DNA from 3 places in the Blastococcus sp. SYSU D00669 genome. Region 2 is predicted to be linked to each of the others. Evidence: riboswitches for the same ligand, from Rfam matches in the RefSeq annotation. Region 2 holds a riboswitch; each other region holds the start of a gene.
The links. A riboswitch is a leader RNA that binds a small molecule or an ion and turns the genes downstream of it on or off. The one in region 2 is predicted to bind cyclic di-AMP.
Positions count from the first base shown of each region.

Region 1 (2,248 bases), on a different contig from region 2:
GAGCTCTGCCGGGCGCTGGGCGGGGAGCCGGTGCCGCTGCCCGGCGCCGACTTCGCCGGGGTGCTGCGGCAGGTGATCGACGCCCGCGGGGACGCGGTGGCGGCGGGGGGGCTGGCCGGCGCGGTGTTCGGGATGGCCGGGATCCCGATGCGCTGGTCGTCGTCGGTGGTGCACGGCGTGGTCGACGGCCGGCCGGTCGGCCTGGACGAGCTGCTGGACCTGGCGCCGGTGCTCGACGGGCGGGAGCCGCGGCCGTTCGAGGGCGGGGTGCTGCCCCGGATCGGCCCGCGCGAGGTGCTGCCGGGCATCTGGGCGGGCAACCTCGACGGCGCCCGGTCCAGCGATCCCGACTTCGCGGTGATCTCGCTGTGCCGCGTGGGTCGGCCCTTCGGGCACCAGGTTCAGCGGATGGCCTACCTGGCCGACGACGAGTTCAACACCGAGTTGGACGTCGTCCTCGAGGACGTGCTGGCCGACATGGCCGCGCTGCGCGCCGAGGGCCGGCGGCTGCTGGTGCACTGCCACGGCGGGGCGTCACGGACCGGGCTGGTGCTGCGCGCGTGGCTGCGCCGCACCGAGGGCCTCTCGGCCGACGAGGCGACGGCGCGGGTGGCGTCCCGCTGGCCGTACCTCGGGCTGTGGAACGCCAGCTTCACGACCGCCCTGGAGCGGATGCGCTAACCCGTCGGGCCGGTGGCGTCGGAGATGCCCGGCGCCTTGGCGTCGGCGCCTTCCTCGACGTCCTGGTCGCCCGGCACCCGGGTGACGTCGCCCGACATCGGGCCCTGCGCGGCGCGCGGCGACTGCTCGGGTGCGGCGGACACCTGCTCCTGGTCCTCGTTGCGGGTGCCACCCTGCGGTCCCTGGGTCATGACGCTTCGGTGCCCGGCCGGCCAGGCCCCAAACGGTGCCCCTCCGGCAGTGATCGCCTACACCGCGTGCGGCCACGCGGACGTGGCCGAGATCGTCCGACCTGCGCTTTTCCCGGGCGTCTCCGGGCCGACTTCCCGCGTCGCCGGTGGTCGGGCAGGCGTGTCGGGTGGCAGGACGACGCCGGGCACACCGTCGACCCCGCTTTGCCACGTCCTCCGCGATCTTCCTAGCGTCGTCGCGTCCGACCGGGCCGCACCGGTCCCCGAGACCGTGGGGACACCCGCTCGGACGCCGCCGAACCGGGCGGCCGGCCGCGCGCCGGCACCCGGGCCGGGGACCCACCGCAGTCATGGGGTGAAGCGCGACGACGACGTCGCGCCGGGCAGGTTCTCCCGCCCGAACCCGTCAGCTAACCCGGTAGGCGGCCACGGAGAACAAGGAGAACCCGTCGTCGATGACGACTGCACACACGTCTCTCGCACGCCGTCTCACCGGTCCCGCCCTCGCCGTCGCCGCTGCGGCGGGGCTCGTCCTCACCCCGGGCGTCGCCTCGGCCAACACCGCGGCCCCGGCCGCACCCACTGCCACCGCGGCCGCGGTCGCCGCACCCAACGCCGCTGCGCAGACTGCGGTCGACACCGCGCTCGCCCAGCAGGGCAAGCCCTACGCCTGGGGCGGCGCGGGGCCGAGCTCGTTCGACTGCTCCGGCCTGGTCCAGTACGCCTACGCGGCCGCCGGGGTGAGCCTGCCGCACTCGTCGCGCACCCAGTCGACGCTGGGGGCCCCGGTCGACCGGGCCAACCTGCAGCCCGGTGACCTGGTGTTCTTCTACAGCCCGGTCAGCCACGTCGGCATCTACATCGGCAACGGGCAGATGGTGCACTCGTCCACCTACGGCAAGCCGGTCAGCGTCGTGGACGTCGACTCGGTGCCGGGCTACAACACCGCCCGCCGGATCGTCTGACGCCCCTCCGGTGATCATCGGCGGGTGGCTGCCCGTCCCCGCGTGCCGGGCAGCCACCCGCCGATGATCGACGGCCTCGTTTTCACCCCCGTTCACCCGCTCGTCGCGCGGACACCCCTTCCGCGGGGCGGGAGGGGCGCGGTTCAGTGGAACCGCCAGGTCCGGTGACGGCGGTAGGGGCAGCCCGTGGGAGTGCGGCACGCGTCGGCGGTGCTGACCGCCGGGCTGACCGTGGCCGCGCTGATCGCGCTCCCCCAGGGGCTCGCGCCCGCAGCGGCTCCTGCGGCTCCCCCGGCACCGGCCGACTCCGCCTACCTGACCGCGTCGCGGGAGACCGCGGTCGCCACGAGCACCTCGGCTCCCAGCAGCTCGACCACCAGCACCTCGGTCGCGGCCACGCCGACCCCCGCA
Region 1 covers NZ_JBJGZV010000005.1:130,328-132,575, forward strand. Annotated here, with positions in the region: gene ACI8AF_RS06060 (protein-tyrosine phosphatase family protein) at 1-681, shown strand, start outside; gene ACI8AF_RS06065 (hypothetical protein) at 678-872, opposite strand; cyclic di-AMP (ydaO/yuaA leader) riboswitch at 1,203-1,292, shown strand; gene ACI8AF_RS06070 (C40 family peptidase) at 1,328-1,837, shown strand; gene ACI8AF_RS06075 (lytic transglycosylase domain-containing protein) at 2,024-2,248, shown strand, end outside.
Region 1: another riboswitch for cyclic di-AMP. It lies ahead of ACI8AF_RS06070 (C40 family peptidase); the one in region 2 lies ahead of ACI8AF_RS23210 (hypothetical protein).

Region 2 (2,248 bases):
TGACCCGCGGCGGTCGCAGCTCCGACGTGAACCTGCGCGCGGCGTTCCTCGAGGTGCTCGCCGACGCGTTCGGCTCGGTCGCGGTGCTGGTCTCGGCGGGCGTCATCGCGCTCACCGGGTGGCAGCAGGCCGACGCCGTGGCGTCGCTGCTCATCGCCGTCCTCATCGTGCCGCGCACCCTGTCGCTGCTCCGGGAGACCGTCTCGGTCCTGCTGGAGTCGACGCCGCCGGGCCTCGACCTCGACGAGGTGCGCCGGCGGCTGCTCGAGGTGCCGCACGTCGTCGAGGTGCACGACCTGCACGCCTCGCAGATCACCAGCGGCCTGCCGGTGCTGTCCGCGCACGTCGTGGTGGAGGACTCCTGCTTCCACGACGGCCACGCACCGCAGATCCTCGACCGGCTGCAGGCCTCGCTCGCCGGCGACTTCGCCGTCAGCGTCGAGCACTCCACCTTCCAGCTCGAGTCACCGGCGCACGCGTCCCACGAGCTGACCGCGCACGACTGACCCGCCTCCGGGCGGGGTCGCGGTCAGCCCCGGTAGTTCACGTGCACGTGGTCCATGTGGTTGGCCGTGGCACCGCCGCGGTCCTCCATCGTCGACCACGAGCCGCCCGGCGACTGCAGGATCCGCTGCTGCCAGATGATGTAGTCGACGCCGAGCTCGTCCCAGTGCGCGATGTGGTAGTCGACGATCGCGTCGCCGAGCGCGGCGTCGGTCAGCACCATGTAGTCCAGTGCGAGCCCGGAGGGGTGACCGCCCGGGTCGGCCGCGCTGGCCCGGGTGCCGCCCAGGGTGATCGAGCCCGCGCCCGGCACGTTGGTCACCACGGCGTCGGCGGCGCGCTGGACGACGGCCTTGTGCGCCCCGGCGGTGTTCCTGATGACGGCGACGCCGGACGGCGCGGCGGTGCTGGAGGAGACCGCACCGCCCTCCTCCTCGACGGCGGCGGCCTCGGCAGCGGCGGCGGCGGCCGCCTCGGCGGCGGCCTGGGCGGCGGCCGCGGCCTGCGCGGCGGCGGCGGCCTCGGCGGCCTGCCGGTCGAGCACGGCCTGGTCGGCGGCGGCCTGGGCCTGCGCGGCGGCGGTCTGCGCGGCCTCGCGGGTGGACCGGCTGGCGGCCAGGTCCTCCAGCGGCGCGAGGTCCACCTCACGCGCCTCGAGCGGTCCGGACTGCGCGGTCAGCCCGAGGGCCTGGGCGACGGCGACGGACTCGCTGGACCCGGCCTCGGCCTGGGCTGCCGGGTCGGCGCCGAGGAGCACGTTGACGAGGACGGCGCCGGCGGCGGCCACGCCGAGGTAGATGCCCGGTCGGCGCGCCGGGACGGGCACGCGGCGGCGGGAGCGGGCGGTGCGACGCCCGGCGGCGCGGCCGGACGAGGTGGTGCGGGGATCCATGGGGGAACTGCTCCGAGAGGTGTGCTGGGCGCAGGCCGCCCGGACGGGGCGGGACTGCGGCGGGTGGGCCCGGGACGCGGCGTCGGGCGACGGCCGCGCGGGTGCGGTCGCGGGGTGGTCAGCTGCGCGGGCGCACCCGGGTCCGGCGGGACCGGGCGGAGCAGATCCGTGCGGTGGTGCTGGGGCACGCCATCGGGGCGGCTCTCCGTTCTTCCGATGGCCGCCTACCGAGTTAGCTGACGGGTTCGGGCGGGAAGCAGCCCTACCGACCCCGGCCCTCGACGGGCCGCGGGTGCGGATTCACCCCAGTACTGCGGTGGGTCCCCGGCTCGCCCCGGAGGGCGACTCGGCGGCGCTCGCCCGGTCTCCCCTGCTGGGGATGTGACGGCCGGGACGGGCGGGAGCCACGGTAGCCACGTTATGCAGCCGTGACAATCGGCGGCGTCGGAAACCGTCAGGTCGCGCCGATCGGTGTGAGCGACGTTACCGACCATTTCGGTCGGTTCGCCTACCGAAATGGTCGGCCCGGTCCGTACGGTGTCCCCGTGGCACGACCGTTCCGTCAGCGGATCGACGAGGGCATCGTCGACCGCGCGGCCGCGCTGTTCGCCCGTACCGGCTTCGCGAAGACCTCCGTCCAGGCGGTCGCCGACGCCGTCGGGCTGTCCAAGGCAGGGCTGCTGCACCACTTCCCCAGCAAGGACGCGCTGCAGGAGGCCGTGCTCGCCCAGGCCGCCGCCCTCGGCCGGCGGGTGCTGGACCAGGTGGGCGACCTGCCGGACGGTCCCGCGCGGGACCGCCGGGCGGTCGAGGTCGTCGTCGACGTCGCCCTCGCCCACCCCGGTCTGGTCG
Region 2 covers NZ_JBJGZV010000044.1:8,273-10,520, forward strand. Annotated here, with positions in the region: gene ACI8AF_RS23205 (cation diffusion facilitator family transporter) at 1-506, shown strand, start outside; gene ACI8AF_RS23210 (hypothetical protein) at 530-1,396, opposite strand; cyclic di-AMP (ydaO/yuaA leader) riboswitch at 1,603-1,758, opposite strand; gene ACI8AF_RS23215 (TetR/AcrR family transcriptional regulator) at 1,942-2,248, shown strand, end outside.

Region 3 (2,248 bases), on a different contig from region 2:
AGCAGGATCAGCACGGCCCAGGTGACCACCATGACGGCGGCGGCGATCGCGAGACCGGTCAGCCATCCCCGCATGCCGCGATCCTCCCCCACCGCCACACACGCTGGAACGGCCCCTCTGCAGGGGCCCGCCGCGAGCGTGCGAGCGGTGGGGGCAGAGGGGTCCTGCTAGTACCAGCCGGTGGACTGGCTGTGCGCCCAGGCGCCGCAGGGCGAGCCGTAGCGCTCGTTGATGTAGATCAGGCCGGCGTCGATCTGGCGGTACGGGTCGGAGGTCTTCGCGATCCCGGTGCTCGCCCAGGTCGAGTCGAGGAACTGCGGGATCCCGTAGGCGGTGCTGGTCGGGTTCTGCGCGTTCGGGTTCCAGCCGCTCTCCCGGCCCCAGAGCTTCTCGAGGCAGGAGAACTCGGAGGCGTCGCCGCCGAGCTGCGCCAGCGCGTAGTCCTGGTACGAGCCGCCCGGGGCCGGCGCGGCGGCTTCCGCGGCGGCTTCCGCGGCGGCCGCCTGCTCGGCGGCCGCGGCCTCGGCAGCGGCCTGCGCGGCGGCCGCCTCCGCGGCGGCCTGGGCGGCGGCCTGCGCGGCCGCGGCCTCGGCGGCCTGCCGCTCGAGCTCGGCCTGCTCGGCGGCGGCCTGGGCCTGCGCGGCGGCGGTCTCGGCGTCCTCGCGGGTGGACCGGCTGGCGGCCAGGTCCTCCAGCGGCGCGAGGTCGTCCTCGGTCACCCGGGCCGGCCCGGACTGCGCGGACAGGCCGAGGGCCTGGGCGACGGCGACCGACTGGGTGGACCCGGCGTCGGCCTGGGCGGCGGGGTCGGCGCCGACCAGCACGTTGACCATGACCGCGCCGGCGGCGGCCACTCCGAGGTAGAGGCCGGGACGGCGCGACGGGGCGGGCAGCCGGCGGCGGGAGGCGGACGTGCGGGCGATGGTGGTGCGGAGGTTCATGGGTTGCGGTGCTCCGGTGGGGGTACGACGCAGCAGGGCGGGAGGCCGTGCTGCGCGGAGGGCGTGCGGGCAGCGAGGGCTGGCGCGGGGCACCGGGAGGCGGCGAGGAGCCGGTCGAGCGGGGTGCTCGGGCGGTGGCCCGCGGCGGCGGCGACGTCAGGGACGGCCGCGTGCGCTCAGATGCGCGGGCACACCCGCATCCGGCCTGGCCGGGTGCTGCGGGAACGTGCGGGGGTGCAGGGGCAAGGGCGCGCCATCGGGGCGGCTCTCCGTTCTTCCGACGGCCGCCTACCGAGTTAGCTGACGGGTTCGGGCGGGAAGCAGCCCTACCGACCCCGGCCCTCGACGGGCCGCGGGTGCGGATTCACCCCAGTACTGCGGTGGGTCCCCGGCTCGCCCCGGAGGGCGACTCGGCGGCGCCCGCTCGGACTCCCCGGTGGGGATGTGACGACCGGTGCGGGCGGGAGCCACGGTAACGGCCGTGATCGGTTCGTGACAATCGGGGGCGGGAGATTGCCGGGTGAGAAGCGTCGCGGAACGGCTCAGGAATACCGCCACACCGTCGTCCGGCGGATGCCGGGCCCCTCGGTCTCCGGCACGTCGTGGGCGGCGACCTCGGTGAGCCGGTCGGCCGGCAGGTACATCCGGCCCGGGTCGCCGATGTAGACCTCCGCGCCGGCCGCGCTCGCGCGATCGAGGAACGGCAGCACCCGCTCGGTCATCTCGCGGTCGTAGCAGACGTCGCCGGCCAGGACGACGTCCACCTCCGGCGGCGGCCCGCCCAGCAGGTCGCCGGTGGCGCGGATGCCGGGCACCCCGTTGACCGCGGCGTTCACCTCGATCGCCGTGAGGCCGTAGGGGTCGACCTCGCTGGCCAGCACGTCGCCGGCGCCGGCCAGCGCCGCGGCGATCGCCACCAGTCCGCTGCCCGAGCCCAGGTCGAGCACCCGCCGCCCCGCGACGACGTCCGGGCGGTCGAGGACGAACCGGGCCAGCACCTGCCCGCCCGGCCAGGCGGCCGACCAGAACGGCGGCTGCGCCATGCCCTCTCCCGACCCACCCCCGTGCTCCGCCTCCATGGCGTCCCACAGCGCGACGACGTCGTCGGCCACCTGCAGCGTCACCTCGGGCACCAGCGACGGCTGCGCCGGGCGGGTGTGGGCGCGGACGAAGGCGGCGGTCACGACGGGCGGCACGACGCCATCCTTCCCCGCCGACCGTGTGCGCCAACTGGCAGTTCCGGGCCCTGCCGCTACCAGTCAGCGGGCAACCGGGGACGCAGCGCGAGCTCCGCCTCGAGCGCCCCG
Region 3 covers NZ_JBJGZV010000016.1:26,244-28,491, forward strand. Annotated here, with positions in the region: gene ACI8AF_RS13055 (YkvA family protein) at 1-74, opposite strand, end outside; gene ACI8AF_RS13060 (aggregation-promoting factor C-terminal-like domain-containing protein) at 168-941, opposite strand; cyclic di-AMP (ydaO/yuaA leader) riboswitch at 1,212-1,367, opposite strand; gene ACI8AF_RS13065 (class I SAM-dependent methyltransferase) at 1,484-2,137, opposite strand; gene ACI8AF_RS13070 (hypothetical protein) at 2,194-2,248, opposite strand, start outside.
Region 3: another riboswitch for cyclic di-AMP. It lies ahead of ACI8AF_RS13060 (aggregation-promoting factor C-terminal-like domain-containing protein); the one in region 2 lies ahead of ACI8AF_RS23210 (hypothetical protein).